Regions from separate parts of the Xanthomonas sp. NCPPB 3200 genome, predicted to be linked through region 2. Evidence: predicted binding sites of a transcription regulator. Region 2 holds the regulator's gene; the other holds the start of a gene.
The links. Region 2 encodes HrcA, which represses chaperone genes, less so after heat shock. Its sites were predicted from a motif close to TTNGCACTCNNNNNNNNNGAGTGCNAA; they were not measured.
Positions count from the first base shown of each region.

Region 1 (10,873 bases), 1.1 Mb from region 2:
AGTAGAAACGCCCGTTTTCGAACAGGAACTCGAAGGTGCCCGCGCCGCGATAGCCGATGCGGATGCAGGCATCCACGCAGACCTTGCCGATCTCGTTGCGCAGTTCTTCGGTGATGCCCGGGGCCGGCGCTTCTTCCACCACCTTCTGGTGGCGGCGCTGCATCGAGCAATCGCGTTCGCCCAGATGGATCGCACCGCCCTGGCCGTCGGCCAGCACCTGGATTTCCACGTGGCGCGGATTTTCCAGGAACTTCTCCATGTAGACCTGATCGTTGCTGAAGGCGGCCTTGGCTTCGGACTTGGTGGTTTCGATGGCGGCCTTCAACGCGGCCTCCGAATGCACCACGCGCATGCCGCGCCCGCCGCCGCCGCCGGCGGCCTTGATGATCACCGGGTAGCCGATCTCGCGCGCCACCTTGGTGTTGGCGACGATGTCGTCGCCCAGCGGGCCGCCCGAACCCGGCACGCACGGCACGCCGGCGGCCTTCATCGCTCGGATCGCCTCGACCTTGTCGCCCATCAGGCGGATGGTGTCGGCCTTGGGGCCGATGAAGATGAAGCCGGATTCTTCCACGCGCTCGGCAAAGTCGGCGTTTTCCGACAGGAAGCCGTAGCCGGGATGGATGGCCTGCGCATCGGTCACCTCGGCCGCGGCGATCAACGCCGGGATGTTGAGGTAACTGTCGCTGGAGGCAGCCGGGCCGATACACACCGACTCGTCGGCCATGGCCACGTGCTTGAGGTTGCGGTCGACCGTGGAATGCACCGCGACCGTGCGGATGCCGAGCGTGTGGCACGCGCGCAGGATGCGCAGCGCGATTTCACCTCGGTTGGCGATGACGACTTTATCGAGCATGGGAATAGGGAGTCGAGAATGGGGAATGGGGAGAAGCGGGCATCATGGTGCGGCTCCACGTCTGCGTAAGGCATTCATCAATGCGGTGAGCTTGGCGAAGACCTGGTCGACCTGCTGGCTGACGATGTCTTCGTCTTCGGTGTTGCTATAGCCCAGTCGTACGGCGATCTGGACCTGTGTATCCAGTTCGGAGAGCGAGCCGCGCGCAATCGAGAGAAACCGCGCGTAATCGGGAGTTGAACGTCGCGCCGCACCTTCGGCGATATTCGACGGGACGCTGATGGCCGCACGGCGCAGTTGCGCCGTCAGACCGTAGCGTTCCTGCTCGGGAAAGACCTCGGTGAACCGATAGATCATTTCGACAAGCTCCATGGAATCGCGCCAGGCCTCCAGGCGTTCATGAGGCCGCTTTGCCGATTCCCGATTCTCCACTCCCGATTCCCGGCTCTCAGCCAATCACAAACAACGGCTGATCGAATTCCACTGGCTGGCCGGTTTCGCCGAGGATGGCCACGATGGTGCCGGAGACGTCGGCTTCGATCGGGTTGAACATCTTCATCGCCTCGATGATCGCCAGCGTTTCGCCGGCCTTGACCTGCTGGCCGACGGTGACGAAGGCCGGCTTGTCTGGCGAGGGCGAGGTATAGAACGTGCCGACCATCGGCGCGCGCAGCACGTGGCCTTCCGGCAGGGCGGCAGCCTGCTTGGCGCCGCCGGTGGAGGCCTCGGTGGGCGACTGCATCGGCATGCTGGGGGCGGCCTGGGCCTGCGCGGGCGGGGCAGGTGCGTACTGCTGCACCGGCGCACTCATCACGGTGGTGCCCTTGGGCACGCGTGCCAGGCGCACGCTTTCTTCGCCTTCCTTGATCTCGATTTCGGCGAGATTGGATTCTTCGAGCAGGTCGATCAGTTTCTTGATTTTGCGGAGATCCATACGGGCCTCATGAGGTGAATCGGTGGAGGTTGCCGGCGGCTGCCGGCGGAAGGGGGTCAGGCCGTCGGCGCGGGCGCCGGCGTGGGTGAGCGGGATGTCATGCGTCGCGTTCCAGCCGCGCGATCACCGCTTCCAGCGCCAGCCGGTAGCTGTCGGCGCCAAAGCCGCAGATCACGCCGTCGGCCTTGTCGCTGAGATAGCTGTGGTGACGGAACGGCTCGCGCGCATGCGGGTTGGACAGATGGATTTCCACGAACGGCAATCCCACGCCCAGCAGCGCGTCGCGCAGCGCCACCGAGGTGTGGGTGAAGGCGGCCGGGTTGATCAGGATGTAGGCGGTGCCGTCCTCGCGCGCGGCGTGAATGCGCTCCACCAGCACGTGCTCGGCATTGGACTGCAGGCAGGCCAGCGCATGCCCGGCGGCCTGCGCACGGTCCACCAGGGCCGCATCGATCTGCGCCAGCGTGGTGCGCCCGTAGACATCCGGCTCGCGGGTGCCAAGCAGGTTGAGGTTGGGGCCGTGCAACAGCAGCAGGTGGGCCATGACATCCGGGAGAGCGGAAAGGCCGGAAGTCTGCGCGATGTCGCCGATGCTGTCCAGATAGGCGAAGTTAGGTCTGTTTTAAACGGTTGTTTTAATTTCGTGGTGGCACGCTGCCGCGTTGGTGTGCCAGGCCCTGTGGGGCTGCGGTTTCGCGGCAGGCGCCCAGCCTTGCCGGTCTGTCGATCGCATGCCGACCATCTGCTGAATCGCCATGGTGCGTAGTGCAGCGCGTCCATTCGCGGAAGCGGTGCGTTCGCTGCCGTGCGTCCCGGCCCCTGCTATCTGTCGTGCTGTCGAGCGGCGTGCTCGGCAACGCCGGCTGGTGTTCGCCGGCATCCAGCCACTTCAGCGCCGATCGGCGCTCGTTCCCTTCATCATCGACCCATGCCGTCCATGCATCGGGCCGCCGTTCGAGCCGGCGTGCCGGCCCGCGGGTCTGACCGACCGGCTCACCTAGCCGCGCGCAGCAACGCATCCTCGGTGATCGCGTTGGTCAGCACGGTCGGCAGCACCGCCGGCGGCGCGCCGGGGCCGTAGACCACGTACAGCGGCACGCCGACGGCCTGGTGCTGGTCGAGGAAGGCGCTGATCCTGGGGTCGACATTGGTCCAGTCGCCTTTCATGTAGACCGCGTCGACGCGGCGCAGTGCGTCGCGGAAGTCGGCGCTGCTCAGCACGTTCTTCTCGTTGGCCTTGCAGGTCACGCACCAGTCGGCGGTCATGTTGACGAACACCACGCGGTTGTCGGCGCGCAGGCGGTCCAGCAACTGCGGCGAGAACGCCACTACGCCTTCGGCGGCAGTGGCGGCCGGCAGGCGCAGGCGGGTGACCCCGACCACCGGCACGATCGCCAGCACCAGCATCACCGCGGCCAGGCCCATGCCGATGCGATGGCTCTTCCAGCGGCTGCGCTCGAAGCAGAACAGGCCCAGCGCCAGCAGGGTGGCGCCGACCAGCATCAGCGCCAGCGCGTCCACGCCGCGCTGCTTGCCCAGCACCCACAGCAGCCAGATCGCAGTGAGATACATCGGGAACGCCAGCACCTGCTTGAGCGTTTCCATCCACGCGCCAGGCGTGGGCAGCCGCCGCGCCAGCGAGGGAATGAAGCCGATCAGCAGGAACGGCAGCGCCAGGCCCAGGCCCAGCGCCAGAAACACCAGCATCGCCAGCAGCGCCGGGGCGGTGAAGGCATACGCCAGTGCGGTGCCCATGAACGGGGCGATGCAGGGGCTGGCCACCACGCAGGCCAGCACGCCGGTGAAGAAATCACCCAGCGGGCCATTGCGCGCTGCCAGCGACTGGCCGATGCCGCCCAGATTGCTGCCCAGCGTGAACACGCCCGACAGGCTCAGGCCCACCGCAAACATCAGATAGGCCAGCGCCGCGACAAACCACGGCTGCTGCAGCTGGAAGCCCCAGCCGGCCGCCTGGCCGGCCGCGCGCAGGCCGATCACCAGCGCGCCGATCGCCGCAAACGACACCAGCACGCCCAGCGAATACCAGATCGCATGGCTGCGCGCGTGGCTGCGGCTCTCGCCGCTGTGGGCCAGGCCCAGCACCTTCAGCGACAGGATCGGCAGCACGCAGGGCATCAGGTTCAACACCAGCCCGCCGAGCAGGGCCAGCACCAGCATGGCCAGCAAGCCCTTGTCGGTGTGCGGCGGCTGGGTGCGCTGCGGATTGTCGGCCGAGGCATCTGCGGCCGGCGCTGCAGTCGCCGCGGGCGTCGGTGCCGGCGCCGGTTCCGCAGGCAGCTGCCCGGCCGGCAGCGGCGAGATCATCAGCGGCGCCGCCTGCGCCTGGTTCTGCGGCGACACCGTGCCGGCGGGCAACTCCAGCGCCACCCGACGGGTCATCGGCGGGTAGCAGATGCCATCGGTCTGGCAGCCCTGGAAGGTCGCCACCAGGGTCGCCTTGACCGGTTCGGCATGCTCGCGCAGCAGCGGCAAGGTGACTTCGGCCTGGTCGAAATACACCACCACATCGCCGAAGTGCTCATCGCGGTGCGCCTTGCCCTGCGGCCAGCGCGGCAGCCCGGGACGCACGCCGCCGGCGCCTTCCAGCGCCAGCGAGGTGCGGTCGCGGTAGATGTAATAGCCGGGCGCGGGGGTGAAGCGCAGCAGCAGGCTGTTGCCGTCGCCGACGATGGCTTCGAAGGTGAAGGCCTGCTCGGCCGGCAGCGGCAGTGCGTCCACGCCGGCGGCCTGGCCGGTGCTGCCGAACAGCCGCGGGCCTGCCGGTGCGCGCGGCACCAGTGCGCCCAGGTTTTCGCGTGGGGTGGCGGGCGTCGCGGCGGGAGCCGAGGCATCGGGCAGGCGCACGCGCAGCTCGCGGCGTTGCGGCGGGTAGCACACGCCGGCGTCGGCGCAGCCCTGGTATTGCACCTGCAGCACGGCGGTCTGCAACCCGGCATCGGCCTTGCCGGCCAGCCTTGCCTGCAGCTGCTTGCGGTAGGTCTGCACCTGGCCGAAGAACTCGTCGTGCTTGCTCTCGCCTTCCGGCAGCGCCAGCTCGCCGGCGGCAAAGCCTTGCCCGGATTTGACGCTGATGCGGTGGCGATACAGGTAATAGCCCGGCGCGATCTTCCAGTGCAGCGTGATGCTGTCGCGGCTATCGGCGGTGGCGCTCAGGGTGAAGGCCTGATCCACCGGCAGCAGGTCGGCCTCGGTGACCGCGGCCTGCGCGGGCAGGGGCGCCACCAGCGCCAGCGGCGCGGCGAGCAACGGTACGGCCAGCAATGCGCAGCGGGCGATCCAGCGGGACAGAGACTTCATGGACGTCAGGATTCCTTGCGGGTTTCGGCCCGGACCCAATCGAGATACGCCGGCAGCCCGGCGCTGGCTTGGACCGCGATCGCCTCCGGCAGTTCATACGGATGCAGCGCCTGCAGCCGCGCGATGGCGTCCGGCAGGCGGTCTTCCCAGGTCTTGATCAACAGCTGCACTTCCTGGCTGCGCTCGATCGCCCCGTTCCAGCGGTACAGCGACTGCACGCCGGGCAACTGGGTGACGCAGGCGGCCAGACGCTCGTCCAGCAGCACGCGCGCAATGCGCTCGGCGCTGTCGGCATCCGGACAGGTGCTGAACAACAGATGGAGGGAAGAGGCGCTCATGTGACCGCGCAGTGTAATCCCCTGTTTGCGGGGGATCGACCGCAGATTCCGGAACAGGGCGTCAAGTTCGCTGAGCCTGGCGGCTGGCCGGCGATACCGGTCCTGCGCCTGCCCGCTGATGTTGAATGTCGCAGGCCGACGGCTCGCGCGCCTGCTGCGCGAGCGGGCATGTGGATTGCCGCTGCAGGCCGTCTCCCGGCCTGGCGCCTGGGGCACCGGGCCGGGCCGGATCAATTGGCCAGCTGGCAGCTGGCCGGCTTGGCCGAGGTGAACAGGCTCGAGGTCGCCCATTCGGGGTGATCCACGAACGGGTTGCGGTTGCCCTGGAAGCTGAAGATCACCTGGTTGCGCGCCCGCTCGGCATCGTCCGGCGGGTCAGCCTGGTGCCAGGCCAGCAGCGTGGACAACAGGCCCATATAGGCGGGCGAAGCCGAGGTCTGCACGATCTTGCTGCGGTCGTCGGTGAGTTCCAGGTCCGGCTCGGACTGCCCGGTGGCCGCGTCGGTGCCGCCTTCATAGCGGATCGCCATGTACATCACCGCACGCGCCATGTCGCCCTTGCGCTTGCCCCATACCTCGAAGGTGCCGCCGTTGCCATCCGGGGTGCGCACCCAGTTGGAATTGCCCGGATAGCGCCCGCTGCCGCCGCCACTGCCGTCATTGACTTCGGTGACCCGCTCGCCGCAGCTGCTGGTGCAGGCCGCGTAGGGCTTGTTGCCGCGGTCGGCGTTGAAGGCGGTGTCGGTGAGATACAGCATGTGGGTATCGGTGTAGGGCGCATACGGCAGCCCCTTGTCGCCGCTGGCGCTGCCGAAGCCCAGCGAGTTGGGCCAGGTGTGCTCGCGGTTGTAGGTCAGCCCGCTCCCGGTGCCGGCACGGTCGCTGCCCTTGGCGTAGCTGCGGTTGCGGTAGGCGTCCAGAATCCGGCCGCTGTTGTTGGGATCCTCGTCGGCCATCTCCAGGATGGTCCAGGTGCTGGTGCCCGAGCCGCTGTACGGATAGACCGTGTGGCCCTTGATCACGGTGTGCAGCGAACAGCGCAACTGGCTGGCATTGGCGGTGTTGACCCGCGAATAGTAACCGGTGCCGCCGCCGCTGGCGGTGGCCACGGTGAAGGCGATCGACTGGTTGGCGGCCGGGCTCAGCCCGCTGGCATCGCGGATGGCGCTGGCGGTGATCGCCAGGGTGCAGCGCTCGCCACCGACCAAGGCGGTGTTGGTGGACAGGCTGAAGCGGGTGCCGCTGGTCGGGTAGCTCAGCGCCACCGTGCCGGAGCTGGCGCAGCTCAGTGCGAAGGCGCCGCTGCTCAGCGTCACCGCCTCGCTGAAGCCCACGCTCAGGTCGCCGGCGGCGGGAAAGCCGGTCGCGCCCTGGGTCGGGGTGGTGCTGGTGATCGTCGGTGCCGCGCCGGTCTCGCCGCCACCGCCGCTGCCGTTGAAGCTCTGGCCGCGGTTGCACGCGCCAAAGGTCTGCGCCGACGAGCCGGCCCAGCTGAAGTTGGACGCGCTGCTGCCGGTGCCGGTCAGTTGCAGCGAACTGCCGACCGCGCTGCTGTTGCTCTCGCTGACCGGCAGGTTCTGGCTGGTGATGCCGGCGGCAGGGCCGCCGCTGGCGGTGATGGCGCCTTCGTAACTGAGGAACTGCACCAGCTGCCCGTTGGGGTCGACCAGCGCCACCCCGTCGTTGGGCCCGTTCTGCACGCCATTGCTGGCGTAGCCGACCGTGGCCACGCGCACCTGGCTGCCGCAGCTGACCAGGCTGCCGGCCGGCACCGCCGTATTGGCGTAGACCGTGGCCGCGCCCGGTGTGCTGCCGTTGTACAGATAGATGCGGTAGCCGCTCAGCGATTCGCCGGCGGTGGCCACTACTTCCACCCCTTCGCCGCTGTCACCGGAGGCGCCTGCGTCGTCGTAATGCAGTTCGTTGATGAACACCGCCGCGTGGGCGGTAGGGACGGCCAGCGCTAGCGCACAGGCCAGGGGAAGCGCGCAGCTGGGGGACCAGCGCAAGGGGAAAGCACGGGCAGGGGACGGCAACCTCATCGACAGCTCCTTGTGATCGGGGAATGCGTGGCCGACTGTAAAACGTGCGCATGACAATCGGTGGAACCTGGTTCCATTTTTAGAGCGGCTGCTCCGGCGACTGCTCGGTGCGCACCGTCCGGCGTGCCAGTGGCTCGGTAGCCGGTCTCAGGCGCAGCTGGCGATTGCGCAGCCCGGTTCCCACCCGGCTGACCGTCGCCGGCGCGGCAATGCGCGCCAGGTCGTGTCGGCCGCGTCGCGGTCCTGGCATGGAACTGCCCGGCGAAAATTTTTTGCCCCCAGCCCTTGAAAGCTGGCCACACAGCACAATCTCTGGCCCGCACCCGCTCTGTCGGGTTTTTTCCGCGCGCTGTGCTGGCAGTCGTCACATACGAGTGCTAACATTGCCGACAATTTCCAGACCAATCAATCACTTAAGAGGGTCTTTCTCTATGAGCATCAAGCCGCTTCACGACCGCGTTGTAGTCAAGCCGATCGAAGCCGACGAAGTTTCCGCCGGCGGCATCGTGATCCCGGACTCCGCCAAGGAAAAGTCCACCAAGGGTGAAGTCGTCGCCATCGGCGCCGGCAAGCCCCTGGACAACGGCAGCCTGCGCGCGCCGGTGGTCAAGGTCGGCGACAAGGTCATCTACGGCCAGTACGCCGGCAGCAGCTACAAGTCCGAAGGCGTCGAGTACAAGGTACTGCGCGAAGACGACATCCTGGCGGTCATCGGCTGATCAGGCGCTATGCGCCGGGAATCGGGAGTTGGGAATCGGGAATGGGCAAAGCGGCTAACGCCCTTCGCCATCCCGCCCCGCCCCGATTCACGCTGTTGATCTACCGATTCCCCATTCCCTATTCCCCATTTCCGGAGTTACATACAAATGGCTGCTAAAGACATTCGTTTCGGTGAAGACGCACGTACCCGCATGGTTCGTGGCGTCAACGTGCTTGCCAATGCCGTCAAGGCCACCCTGGGCCCGAAGGGCCGCAACGTCGTGCTCGAAAAGAGCTTCGGCGCGCCGACCATCACCAAGGACGGCGTCTCCGTCGCCAAGGAAATCGAACTGGCTGACAAGTTCGAGAACATGGGCGCGCAGATGGTCAAGGAAGTCGCTTCCAAGACCAACGACAACGCTGGCGACGGCACCACCACTGCCACCGTGCTGGCCCAGGCCCTGATCCGCGAAGGCGCCAAGGCCGTGGCCGCCGGCATGAACCCGATGGACCTCAAGCGCGGTATCGACCAGGCCGTCAAGGCCGCCGTCGTCGAGCTGAAGAACATCTCCAAGCCCACCACCGACGACAAGGCAATTGCCCAGGTCGGCACCATCTCGGCCAACTCGGACGAATCGATCGGCAACATCATTGCCGAAGCGATGCAGAAGGTCGGCAAGGAAGGCGTGATCACCGTTGAAGAAGGCTCGGGCCTGGAAAACGAGCTGGACGTGGTCGAGGGCATGCAGTTCGATCGCGGCTACCTCTCCCCGTACTTCATCAACAACCAGCAGAGCCAGTCGGCCGACCTGGACGACCCGTTCATCCTGCTGCACGACAAGAAGATCTCCAACGTGCGCGACCTGCTGCCCGTGCTGGAAGGCGTGGCCAAGGCCGGCAAGCCGTTGCTGATCGTCGCTGAAGAAGTCGAAGGCGAAGCGCTGGCCACCCTGGTGGTCAACACCATCCGTGGCATCGTCAAGGTCGTGGCCGTCAAGGCACCGGGCTTCGGCGACCGTCGCAAGGCGATGCTGGAAGACATGGCCGTGCTGACCGGCGGCACCGTGATCTCCGAGGAAGTGGGTCTGGCGCTGGAGAAGGCCACGATCAAGGACCTGGGCCGCGCGAAGAAGGTGCAGGTCTCCAAGGAGAACACCACCATCATCGACGGCGCCGGCGACTCGGCCACGATCGAAGCCCGCGTTGGCCAGATCAAGACCCAGATCGAAGACACCTCGTCCGATTACGACCGCGAGAAGCTGCAGGAGCGCGTGGCCAAGCTGGCCGGTGGCGTTGCAGTGATCAAGGTCGGCGCGTCGACCGAAATCGAAATGAAGGAAAAGAAGGCCCGCGTCGAAGACGCCCTGCACGCCACCCGTGCAGCCGTCGAAGAAGGCGTGGTCCCGGGCGGCGGTGTGGCCCTGGTGCGTGCGCTGGTGGCCGTCGGTAACCTGACCGGTGCCAACGAAGACCAGACCCACGGCATCCAGATCGCCCTGCGCGCGATGGAAGCCCCGCTGCGCGAAATCGTGGCCAATGCCGGCGAAGAGCCGTCCGTGATCCTGAACAAGGTCAAGGAAGGCACCGGCAACTACGGTTACAACGCGGCCAACGGCGAGTTCGGCGACATGGTCGAGTTCGGCATCCTGGATCCGACCAAGGTCACCCGCTCGGCGCTGCAGAACGCAGCCTCGATCGCCGGCCTGATGATCACCACCGAAGCCATGGTGGCCGATGCACCGAAGAAGGACGAGCCGGCGATGCCGGCCGGCGGTGGCATGGGCGGCATGGATTTCTGATCCACGCCACTCGGCTGTTGCAGCAAAAAAGGACCCCGCCGAAAGGCGGGGTTTTTTTGTGGGCGGTCGTGGATGCCGCAAGAGGTCGTGCGTGGCCACGCAGACCCCATCATGACCCGTAGGAGCGCCCCTGGGCGCGAAGAGGCTTTATCGGGAACGCCCCAATCGCGCCCGGGTGCGCTCCTACCGGGCACCGATGCGGCCAACGGTTCGCGAACTCGACCGTGTCGAACCCACGCGTGCATAACCACGCAAACCCCATGACCCCGTAGGAGCGCCCCAGGGCGCGAAGGAGCTTCACCGGGAATGCCCCAATCGCGCCCGGGTGCGCTCCTACGCGGGGCCGATGCCATTGGCTTGCGCAATCGGTTCGCGGCCTCGACCGTGTTTGCATGGCCACGCAAACCCCATGACCCCGTAGGAGCGCCCCAGGGCGCGAAGGGGCTTCACCGGGAATGCCCCAGTCGCGCCCGGGTGCGCTCCTACGCAGGGGCGATGCCATTGGCTTGCGCAATCGGTTCGCGGCCCCAACCGTGTCGACGTGCGTGCCATCGCGTGGATCGCGAACCCCATCACACTTGCATGACAGTGTGTTGACATCGATGTCAGCGCCAACCTAGCGTCGCTGGGCAGGCGCTTGCGCCGAACGGTCGGGGGGCCATCGGACAGGGGGCGGCGATGCGGTGCATCGCTCGCAGGCGTCGTTGCAGTGGAACGCCACGCCGGCCATGCCGGCCTCTCCCGGGGATCTTATGAACTGCCGCAGTCATCGCCTTGCCTTGTCGATTTCCTTGTCCCTCGCCCTGACCGGCGCCATCGCACCGTCGGCGGCGGCCCAGCAGGCCGAGCCGGAGCAACCGCGCGCCACCTCCACCCTGGACGCGGTC
Region 1 is NZ_CM150785.1:611,967-622,839, forward strand. Features, by position in the region: gene accC (acetyl-CoA carboxylase biotin carboxylase subunit) at 1-856, opposite strand, end outside; gene AC06DU_RS02630 (four helix bundle protein) at 899-1,228, opposite strand; gene accB (acetyl-CoA carboxylase biotin carboxyl carrier protein) at 1,305-1,790, opposite strand; gene aroQ (type II 3-dehydroquinate dehydratase) at 1,888-2,334, opposite strand; gene AC06DU_RS02645 (protein-disulfide reductase DsbD family protein) at 2,784-5,108, opposite strand; gene cutA (divalent-cation tolerance protein CutA) at 5,114-5,446, opposite strand; gene AC06DU_RS02655 (endonuclease) at 5,677-7,488, opposite strand; gene AC06DU_RS02660 (co-chaperone GroES) at 7,920-8,207, shown strand; gene groL (chaperonin GroEL) at 8,355-9,986, shown strand; gene AC06DU_RS02670 (TonB-dependent receptor plug domain-containing protein) at 10,739-10,873, shown strand, end outside.
Region 1: the regulator HrcA is predicted to act here: its motif matches at 7,843-7,869, upstream of AC06DU_RS02660 (co-chaperone GroES).

Region 2 (10,873 bases):
GCGCGGCTGATGCTGGCGCAGAACGATCTCAAACCACGCCTGGATGTCAGCTTCGAGGTCAGCAAGGACCTGGGGGCGCCGGGTGTGGGTGGCCCGAACCGCTCGCCGACCGATGCGATCATCGGCTTCCGCTTCAGCGTGCCGCTGGAAAACCGCACCGCCAAGGGCAAGGTCGCCGAAGCACGCGCCGAGATCGAGGCGCTGGATCAGCGCAGCCGCTACCTGCGCGACCAGATCACGGTGGAGGTCGAGTCGATCGTCATTTCGCTCACCGCTGCCGAGCGGCTGGCCAAGATCGCCGACGAAGAACGCAGCCTGGCCGACCGCCTGGCCGTGGCCGAGCGCCGACGCTTCGAACTGGGGTCGGGCGATTTCTTCCTGGTCAATCAGCGCGAAGAAACCGCCAACGATGCCCGCGTGCGCCTGATCGATGCGCAGGCGCGCATTGCCTCGGCGCGTGCCGAGCTGGCAGCGGCAACGGCCGACCGGGACGCGTTGCAGCTGAGCCGTTGAGCAGGCTTCTGGCCGGCTCGCCAAACGGTGCCGCAGTGCGCAATGACGCCCGGGTAACACCTGCCTGCGCATGCTCGCCTGCACCGGCCCGGCGCCGGGCGTGCGGTCCCTGGCGGCTCGCACTGCGACCCTGAAATCCTTCGGAGGTGCGTATGTCTTTCCGGCAATTTCCCGCAATCGGTGCAGATGGCGAGTCCTACGTCATCATCGAATTCCGCGACGAGCTCGAATCCCGCAACGGGCAGCAAGGCCGCATGCAAGCGCATACGGCGCCACGCTACGAACTGCCCGATGGCCGCCGCCTGCAACGGCAGGGCCAGCGCTTCATCACCGATGGTGGCGAGCTGCGCCTGTCGACGCCCTGAAATAGCACTGGTCATTTTTTGACCAACCCGTCCGTAGCCGTTGCAGCGCAAAGGCTGCGCACAGTTATCCACATGCTTGTGCAGGTTTCATCCACACCCTATGTGGATGAAACCGGTGCGCGTTATTTGGCATTGCGCCCAGCGACAATCACCCTCGCGCTTGGGGCCATCGCATGCAGTGTCATGCGGCCAGCACATGATCGGCGCCTGACATCTGCACCCTGCTGCGGCCATCGACAGTGGGCAAGCCCACGGCCGCCCTGCACTGTTGCTACCCGTTGCGGTCGGAACGCTCCAGCACCCGTCCGATGCCGCTGCGGTCGATTTCGCTGGCCGCCTGCGCCAGCGCCGCGCGATCGCTACCCGGCTCGAACCCGATGCGGAAATGCAGCTCGCCCACCGGCGTGCGCGAGGAATGGATCGACGACAGGTTCACCCCATGCTGCTCGAACACATGCAGCAAGGCACGCAACGAGCCGGGCTGGTCTTGCGGCAGATACACGCTCAAGGTCAGCGGCTCGGTGAGGTCGGCCAGCAGGTAGCCCACGCGCTCATAGGTGTAGTTGCCGGCCGCGAGCGATTCGCCCTGCAGCGCCTGCGCGTTGTCGTCCAGGAACCGGGCGCGAAACTGCGCGCGCGCCGCATCGTCGCCTTGCGCGACCAGGGCGCGCAGCTCCTGCAGTTGCAGCAACAAACGATCGAGCATCTCGCCGACATAGGGGTTGCCGAACTGGATGTCTTCGTAGATCGCCGGATTGAGCGAGAGGATGCGTGCGATCACTGCGGTATCCAGCTCGAACGAGGCCGAGCGATACGGCATCAGCGCGCGCAGCTCGCCGAGCAGTGGCGCGTAGTCGCGCAAGGTGCCGGCCTGCGCCAGATGGGTGGCGTGCACCATTGCCTGCACCAGCGCCATCACGCGGTCGTGGTGCTCGGGCGTGGCGTACACGCACTCGGCCTGCAACGCGGTACACAGCGCCTGTACCCACGTGGACCAGTGCTGCAGGCGTGCCTGGCAGACCACCATCACCCGACCTTTCAAGGTGGGCGATTTGGGCGGTGCGGTCATCGGATGCAGGCCGACGACCTCGGCCGGCGAGGCCAGCATCGCAGCCACCGGTGCCTGCTTGATCGAGGTGACATCCATCCACAACTGCGACGCGGCGCGCGGGCCGGCAAGATCCACATAGCGCTCGATCAAGCCGGCGGTGTGGCGGATCGGTGCAGAGAAAATCAGCACGTCCGCTCGCTGCGCCAATGTGGCTTCGTCGATGTCGCCGTCAGCTGCCGGATCGAAGCCGATCACCTCCAGCCGCATGCGCGTGCGCAGGAACTGCGCCAGCCAGCATCCGTAAGCGCCGGCGATGCCGACGATGCCGACCACCGGCTGCGCCATCATGCCAACCGCTCGACGGCAAAGCGCGGTGCGGCCGCGAGTGCGGCCGGCGCGGCGGCCAGCACATCGAACTCTTCGAAGCCTGCAGCCAGGGTCGCTTCCAGCGCGCTGTGCACGCCGCTGAGCGCGTGCCCCACCGCCTGCTCGAACGGCACCTCGCGCAGCAGCAAACCGATCAGCAAGGCCATCAGCACATCGCCGGTGCCGGCCACATCCACCGGCAGATGCGGCGTGGCCCATCGATACACTGCCGCGTTGCTGACCGCCAACGTCACCAGTTCGCCGGTCGCACCGGCCACGCTGTGCGCAAGCACCCATTGCGGGCCGCGCGCCAGCAATGCGCGCGCGGCGACGATGGCATCGTCCTGCTGCAGACTCGGCAAACCGGTCAGGCGCCCGAGCTCGAACGCATTCGGTGTCACCAGCCAGGCATGCGGCAACAGCCGCTCGGCGAAGACGCGCTCCAGTCCAGGCTCGACATACGGGCCGGTGTGCGTGTCACCGATCACCGGGTCCAGGCAATACCGCAGCTGCGGCGCCTGCGGCAAGGTCTGCTCGAGCCAGTCGGCGAATGCTTCGCCATTGGCCAGGCTGCCGAAGTAGCCGGAGACCAGCATGCGCGCACGCTGCGGCAGGCCGCGCTCGGTGGCACCCAGCAACAGGTCAGCCAACCAGTCGGCCGGCAGGATGCGGCCGCGCAAGGTGGCGTAGAACGGCGCGTTGCTCAGCAGCGTGGTGGGCACTTCCGCCACCCGCAGGCCCAGCGCACGCAACGGCGGCACCGCCGCGCTGTTGCCGGCATGGCCGTAGACCAGTTGCGATTGCACCGAGATTACATCGATCGGCGAAGGACCATCCGGGCGCTGGCGGCGACCGTGGACGAGGTGACTGTCGGGGGCATTGTTCATCGCCGCATTTTACGCCAGCGCCACCGCGCGCCCGGCGTCGATCGATGCGCCCACCGTCCGCTCGCCGCTGCACGCGCCGCCACCAGGCCGGTCTGTGCGCCGGCAGCAGTCGCTATTGCTCTTACCTCTGCGGGCTCCCGCCGCAAAAACGCAAATGCCGGCCCCTGGGGCCGGCATTCGTAGGGAGAACTTCGCTCAGCCGTGCAACTCTCCGGGCATTCGGAAGCGGGCATCCGCTCCCACGAATCCAGAATCGCCACACTGGCGCACTACCCCGGCAGGCCGGGCCACACCGCCCTTACGATTCCCCAATCCCGATTCCCGACTCCCGGCCTCAGGACGTCATCCGATCCCAGAAGCCCTTGACGCCATCGATGAACGTGGCCGACTTGGGCGAATGCTTGCGGGCATCCTCACCGGTGAACGTGGCCTCGAACTGCTGCAGCAACGCGCGCTGGTCGGCGGTCAGATTCACCGGCGTTTCGACCACCACGCGGCAATACAGGTCGCCTTCGGTACGGCTACGCACCGAGCGCACACCCTTGCCGCGCAACCGGAACAGCTTGCCGGTCTGGGTTTCGGCCGGAATGCGGATTTCCGCCTCGCCGCCCAGGGTCGCCACACGCACGGTGTCGCCGAGCGCCGCCTGCGAGATGCGGATCGGCACTTCGCAATGCAGGTCGTCGCCGTCGCGCTGGAAGATCGCATGCTCGCGCACGCGCACCTCCACATACAGATCGCCCGGCGGCGTGCCGGCCGGACCGGCCTCGCCCTCGCCTGCCAGGCGGATGCGGTCGCCGGTATCCACGCCGGCAGGCACCTTGATCGACAGCACCTTGTCTTCTTCCACGCGACCGGCGCCGTGGCAGGTCTTGCACGGATTCTGGATCAGCGTGCCGCGCCCGTCGCAATGCGGGCAGCTCTGCTGCATGGCGAAGATGCCGCGCTGGATGCGTACCTGGCCGCGTCCGTGGCAGGTCCCGCACACTTCCACCTTGCCGTCTTCCGAACCGCTGCCGTGGCAGGGCTCGCACTCGATCAGGGTCGGGATCTCGATGCGGCGCTCGATGCCGGCGACGGCTTCTTCCAGATCCAGTTCCAACACGTAACCGACGTCGGCGCCACGTCGCGCAGCGCGCGGACCGGCGGCGCCACCGCCGAAAATATTGCCGAAGATATCGCCAAAGATATCTCCCATGTCCGGGCCACCGGGCCCACCACCACCGCCCATGCCGTGCTCGAACGCAGCGTGGCCATGCGCATCGTAGGCACGGCGCTTGTTGCCATCCGACAACACTTCATAGGCTTCCTTGCACTCCTTGAACATCGCCTCGGCAGCAGCGTCGCCTGGATTGCGGTCCGGGTGGTGCTTCATCGCACAGCGCCGATACGCCTTCTTCAGCTCCTCGTCGCTGGCGCCACGGGCAACGCCCAGCACTTCGTAGTAATCGCGTTTGCTCATGACAGTGAATCGGGAATCGGGAGACGGGAATCGTTCAAAGCGCACATCCTCAGTAAATCGCAATCGAAGTGGAAGGGTCAGACAACGGGAAGGAGCGATGCCGCAGCACCGCTCCTCCCATTCTCGATTCCCTATTCCCCACTCACGCCTTCTTGTCGTCCTTGACCTCGGTGAACTCGGCGTCCACCACGTCGTCGGCGGCCTTGGAGGCCTGCGCGTTGCCGCTGGCCGCATCGGCGTTGCCGCCCTGCTCTGCCGCGGCGGCGGCGGCGTACAGCGACTGGCCGGCTTCTTCCAGGGTCTTGCTGCGGGCCTCGATCTGCGCCTTGTCGTCGCTCTTCATGGCGGTTTCCAGATCCGACAGCGCCGCTTCCACCTTGCCGATCACATCGCCACCGACCTTGCTGCCATGCTCGGTGATCGCGGTGCGGGTGGCGTGGATCAGGCCATCGGCCTGGTTACGGGCCTGCACCAGTTCCTGGAACTTCTTGTCTTCCTCGCGGTTGGCTTCCGCGTCGGCGACCATGCGCTGGATCTCTTCGTCCGACAGACCCGAACCGGCCTTGATCTCGACCTTCTGTTCCTTGTTGGTCTTCTTGTCCTTGGCCGACACGTGCAGGATGCCGTTGGCGTCGATGTCGAAGGACACTTCCACCTGCGGCATGCCGCGCGGCGCCGGCTCGATGCCGGACAGGTCGAACTTGGCCAGCGACTTGTTGAAGCGGGCCTGCTCGCGCTCACCCTGCAGCACGTGCACGGTCACGGCCGACTGGTTGTCCTCGGCGGTGGAGAAGGTCTGCGAGGCCTTGGTCGGGATGGTGGTGTTCTTTTCGATGATCTTGGTGAACACGCCGCCCATGGTTTCGATACCCAGCGACAGCGGGGTCACGTCCAGCAGCAGCACGTCCTTGACGTCGCCGGCCAGCACGCCGCCCTGGATCGCAGCGCCCACGGCCACGGCTTCGTCCGGGTTGACGTCCTTGCGCGGTTCCTTGCCGAAGAAATCGGCAACCGCCTGCTGCACCTTCGGCATGCGGGTCTGACCGCCGACCAGGATCACTTCGTTGATGTCGCTGGCGCGCAGGCCGGCATCGTTCAACGCGGTGCGGCACGGCTCGATCGACTTCTTGACCAGGTCTTCCACCAGCGCTTCGAGCTTGGCACGGGTCAGCTTGATGTTGAGGTGCTTCGGGCCCGAGGCATCGGCGGTGACGTACGGCAGGTTCACTTCGGTCTGCTGGCTGGTCGACAGCTCGATCTTGGCGCGCTCTGCGGCGTCCTTCAGGCGCTGCAGTGCCAACGGATCCTTGCGCAGATCGATGCCCTGATCCTTGTTGAATTCGTCGACCAGGTACTCGATGACACGGTTGTCGAAGTCTTCGCCGCCCAGGAAGGTGTCACCGTTGGTGGCCAGCACTTCGAACTGCTTCTCGCCATCGACTTCAGCAATTTCGATGATCGACACGTCGAAGGTACCGCCGCCCAGGTCGTACACGGCGATCTTGCGGTCGCCGCCCTTCTTGTCCAGGCCATAGGCCAGGGCGGCTGCGGTCGGCTCGTTGATGATGCGCTTGACGTCCAGACCGGCGATGCGGCCGGCGTCCTTGGTGGCCTGACGCTGGCTGTCGTTGAAGTACGCCGGCACCGTGATCACGGCCTCGGTGACCTTCTCGCCCAGGAAGTCCTCGGCGGTCTTCTTCATCTTTTCCAGCACGCGCGCAGAGATTTCCTGCGGCGCCATGCGCTTGCCATCGCTGGTCTGCACCCAGGCATCGCCGTTGTCGTGGGCGAGGATGCCGTACGGCACGTGCGAAATGTCCTTCTGCACTTCGGCGTCGGTGAACTTGCGGCCGATCAGGCGCTTCACCGCGTAGAAGGTGTTCTTCGGGTTGGTCACCGCCTGGCGCTTGGCCGAGGCGCCGACCAGCACTTCGCCGTCCTTGGTGTAGGCGACGATCGAAGGCGTGGTGCGGTCGCCCTCGGAATTTTCGATGACGCGGGCCTTGCCGCCGTCCATGATCGACACGCACGAGTTCGTGGTGCCGAGGTCAATACCAATGATCTTGCCCATGGATACGCTCCTGATGATTCTGTAGCTGTGTCCGGCGACGCCGGGTCTGGCTGAGATGTGGGGGTGGTGCGCAGGTGTTCAAGCCACCTGCACGAATCTGCGTTTCGCGCATGCGCCCGGCAGTTCAGCCGGGCGCTGCGGTTCAGTCGTGCTTGGCCACGACCACCAGGGCCGGGCGCAGCAGACGCTCGTTGAGCAGATAGCCTTTCTGGAACACCTGCACCACGTGGCCCGGGGCGATGCCCTCGGCCTCGCCCTGGCTGATCGCCTGGTGCTGGTCCGGGTTGAACGGCTGGCCGACCGGGTCGAGCAGGGTCAGGCCGTTGTCAGCCGCGACCTTGAGCAACTGCTTGTAGGTCATGTCCAGGCCATCGCGCAGCGGGCTGGGTTCGGTGCCGGCCGCGGTCAGGCCGGCGTCCAGGCTGTCGAACACCGGCAGCAGCTCGCCCAGCAACTTCTCGTTGGCGAACTTGCGCGCGTTCTCGACGTCGCGGGCGATGCGCTTGCGCTGGTTTTCCAGATCGGCCCGCTCGCGCAGGGCATCGGCCTTGACCAGCGCGATCTCGCTGCGCAGCGACTCGATCTCGGCCTTGAGCGGATCGGTCTCGGGTGGGTTCTGGGACAGGTCTTCGGAGTCGAATTCGGGGTGGTCTTGGTTCATGTGCAGTTCCCGGGCAAGCGGAACGCCCGCCCCAACGTCACCCCGTATGTGGGCGCGCGCGCGCGTTTCAAGCAAAACGATCGTATCGATCGCTGCCGCTTATCGCGTGCCGGGCGGTTCCATGGCAGCGCCCAGCACCTGGGCGGCGGTCTGCACCAGCGGAATCACCCGGTCGTAGGCCATGCGTTTGGGCCCGATCACGCCCAGCACGCCCAGCACCTGGCCATTGGCGGCATACGGCGCGGTGACCAGCGAGACATCGTCCAGCGACAGCATGCCGGTCTCTTCGCCGATGAAGATGCGCACGCCCGGCGCCTGGATGGTGCGTTCGAGCAGTTGCAGGATCTCGCGCTTGCTGGCGAAGGCCTCGAACAGCTCGCGCAGCCGGTCCAGGTCCGACAGGTCCTGCACGCCCATCAGGCGGGTCTGCCCGGCCATCACCATGTCGTCGGCGTCGGCCGGCACCAGCGCCTCGCTGGCCAGATCCACGCTGTGCGCCAGCAGCTGCTCCATCTCGTTCTTGGCCATGCGCAGCTCGCGCAGCAGCGAGGCGCGGATGTCCGACAGCGCGCGCCCGGCAAATTGCGCATTGAGGTAATTGGCCACCCGCTCCAGCTCGGCCGGCTCGTAGGCCCGGCGCGGCTCGATCACCCGGTTCTGCACCTCGTTGTCGGCAAACACCAGGATCGCCAGCACCCGGCGCGCGTCCAGCGCCACGAAGTCGATATGCCGGAACGCGAACTGCTCGCGCCGCGGTGCGCTGACCACGCCGACGAAATGGCTCATCGCCGACAGCATCTGCGAGGCGCTGCCCAGCAGCGACTGGGTGCCGTTGCCGCTGGCAAGCTCCGCGCGCAGACGGCGCACTTCTTCCTCGCCGGGCGGCTGCATCTGCACCAGGCTGTCGACGAACACCCGGTAACCGTGCGCGGTGGGCACCCGCCCGGCCGAGGTATGCGGAGAGCTGAGCAGCCCCACATCCTCCAGGTCGGCCAGGATGTTGCGGATGGTGGCCGGGCTGACGTCCAGCCCGGCGTGCTGGGCCAGCGTCTTGGAGCCCACCGGCTCGCCATCGCGGATGTAGCGGGCAATCAGCGTCCGCAGCAGTTGGCGTGCGCGGGGATCGAGCGTTGGGGACTGTGACGCGCGCATGGGATCATCCGGTGAGACTGGGCATAGATAATGTCTGGCCCTGCGGTTGGCAAGCGTCTTATTCCCTGCCCGCCGCTCCCACCCTAAGCTTCCCCAAAGCGTTCACACTCGATCCCATGCTCAGACACCTCTCCATCAAGGATTTCGCCGTCGTCCGCGCCACCGAACTGGAATTCGGGCCAGGCATGACCGTGGTTTCCGGCGAAACCGGCGCCGGCAAGTCGCTGATGGTGGACGCGCTAGGCTTCCTGTCCGGGCTGCGCGCCGACAGCGGCGTGGTCCGCCACGGTGCCGACCGCGCCGAACTGTCGGCCGAATTCCAGCTGCCGGCCCAGCACCCGGGCCTGACCTGGCTGTCGGACAACGAACTCGACGACGACGCGCAATGCCAGCTGCGCCGGATCATCCGTGCCGATGGCGGCTCGCGTGCCTGGATCAACGGCCGCCCGGTGACCTCTTCGCAACTGGCGGAGCTGGCCTCGCGGCTGGTGGAGATTCACGGCCAGCACGAACACCAGGCCTTGATGGCCCGCCACAGCCAGCTCGCCCTGCTCGACGCCTACGCCCGCAACGCCGCGCAGCGCGAGCAGGTGCGCCAGGCCAGCCAGCGCTGGCAGGCCCTGCTGGACGAACGCGATGCGCTGTCCGCGCAGGGCGATGTCTCCGACCGCATCGGCTTTCTGGAACACCAGCTCAGCGAACTGGAACGCGAGGACCTGGATCCGGCCGCGATCGCCGCGCTGGACGTCAATCATCGCCGCCAGGCGCACGCCACCGCATTGATCGGCGCGTGCGACAGCGTGGCCCTGCAGCTCAACGGCGACGACGGCGCCTCCGCACTGGGCCTGCTGCAGGACAGCCGCCATGACCTCGCGCGCGTGGCCGAGCACGAGCCGCGCCTGGGCGAGGTCGATGCACTGCTGGACAGCGCGGTCATCCAGATCGAGGAGGCGCTGGCCCTGCTCGACCGCGTGCGCGACGACCTGGAGGCCGACCCGGCCCAGTTCGAGGCGATGGAGCGCCGGCTCGGTCGCCTGCACGATCTGGCCCGCAAGCACCGCGTCACCCCGGACGAACTGGCCGCCCAGCGCGACCGCATGAGCCTGGAAGTGGAGAGCCTGCGCGGCGCCGACGAGCGCCTGCAGCAGCTGGACAAGCATATCGAGGCGGCGATCGGCGTCTGGCGCAGCGCGGCCAGCAGCCTCAGCGCCAGCCGCACCACCGCTGCCGAGGCCTTGTCGGCCGCCACCACCACGCTGATCGGCGAGCTGGGCATGGGCGGCGGGCAGTTCCTGATCCAGCTGCTGCCGCAGGACACCCTGCGCCCTGACCCCAACGGCGCCGAGCGGGTGGAATTCCTGGTCGCCGCCAACGCCGGGCAGCCGCCGCGCGCGTTGCGCAAGGTCGCCTCCGGCGGCGAGCTGTCACGGATTTCGCTGGCGATCGAGGTCGCCGCGCTCGGGCTGGACAGCGTGCCGACCATGGTCTTCGACGAAGTGGATTCCGGCATCGGCGGCGCAGTGGCCGACATCGTCGGGCAAAAGCTGCGCGCCCTGGGCGAAGAGCGCCAGGTGCTGTGCGTGACCCACTTGCCGCAGGTGGCCGCCAAGGGCCACGCGCACTATCGGGTCAGCAAGGCGCCGGTGGACGGCATGACCCAGAGCGCGGTCGAACTGCTCGGCCCGCAGGCGCGCCAGGAAGAGCTGGCGCGCATGCTGGGCGGGGTGGAAGTCAGCAAGGAAGCCCGCGCGGCGGCACGCAAGCTGCTGCAAAGCGCCTGAGCCGCCGGGCGCTGTCTCGGCCGCCACCGGGGTTGCCTAGGCAGCCGATGGCGGCAAACGCACAAGGCGGCCGAAGCCGCCTTGTCGTTGCCGCACTACCACCAGCTTGCCGTCAGCGCGGACGCTTCTTGCGCACGTACAGCACCAGCGAGTGCTCTTCCAGCTCGTAGCCATGCTGGGCGGCGATCTGCCGCTGCAAGGCCTCGATCTCTTCGCTCTCGAACTCGATCACGTGGCCGGTATCCACGTCGACCATATGGTCGTGATGGCCGCCACGATCCAGCTCATAGACCGCCTGGCCGCCTTCGAAATTGTGCTTCAGCACCAGGCCGGCGGCCTCAAACTGGGTCAGCACCCGGTACACCGTGGCCAGACCGATTTCGTCGCCATGGTCGAGCAGCTGCCGATAGATGTCTTCTGCGCTGAGGTGGTGCTGGTTGCTCTTCTGCTCGAGCAACTCCAGGATCCGCATCCGCGGATGGGTCACCTTGAGCCCGACTTTGCGCAGGTCGTGGGTTTCCATATGTTCTCCGTTCATTGGCGATTTAGCGCCAGCTGCCATCA
Region 2 is NZ_CM150785.1:1,748,339-1,759,211, reverse strand. Features, by position in the region: gene AC06DU_RS07605 (TolC family protein) at 1-513, shown strand, start outside; gene AC06DU_RS07600 (hypothetical protein) at 666-878, shown strand; gene AC06DU_RS07595 (prephenate dehydrogenase) at 1,150-2,277, opposite strand; gene pdxY (pyridoxal kinase) at 2,274-3,182, opposite strand; gene dnaJ (molecular chaperone DnaJ) at 3,517-4,644, opposite strand; gene dnaK (molecular chaperone DnaK) at 4,787-6,715, opposite strand; gene grpE (nucleotide exchange factor GrpE) at 6,858-7,376, opposite strand; gene hrcA (heat-inducible transcriptional repressor HrcA) at 7,476-8,528, opposite strand; gene recN (DNA repair protein RecN) at 8,645-10,309, shown strand; gene fur (ferric iron uptake transcriptional regulator) at 10,422-10,832, opposite strand.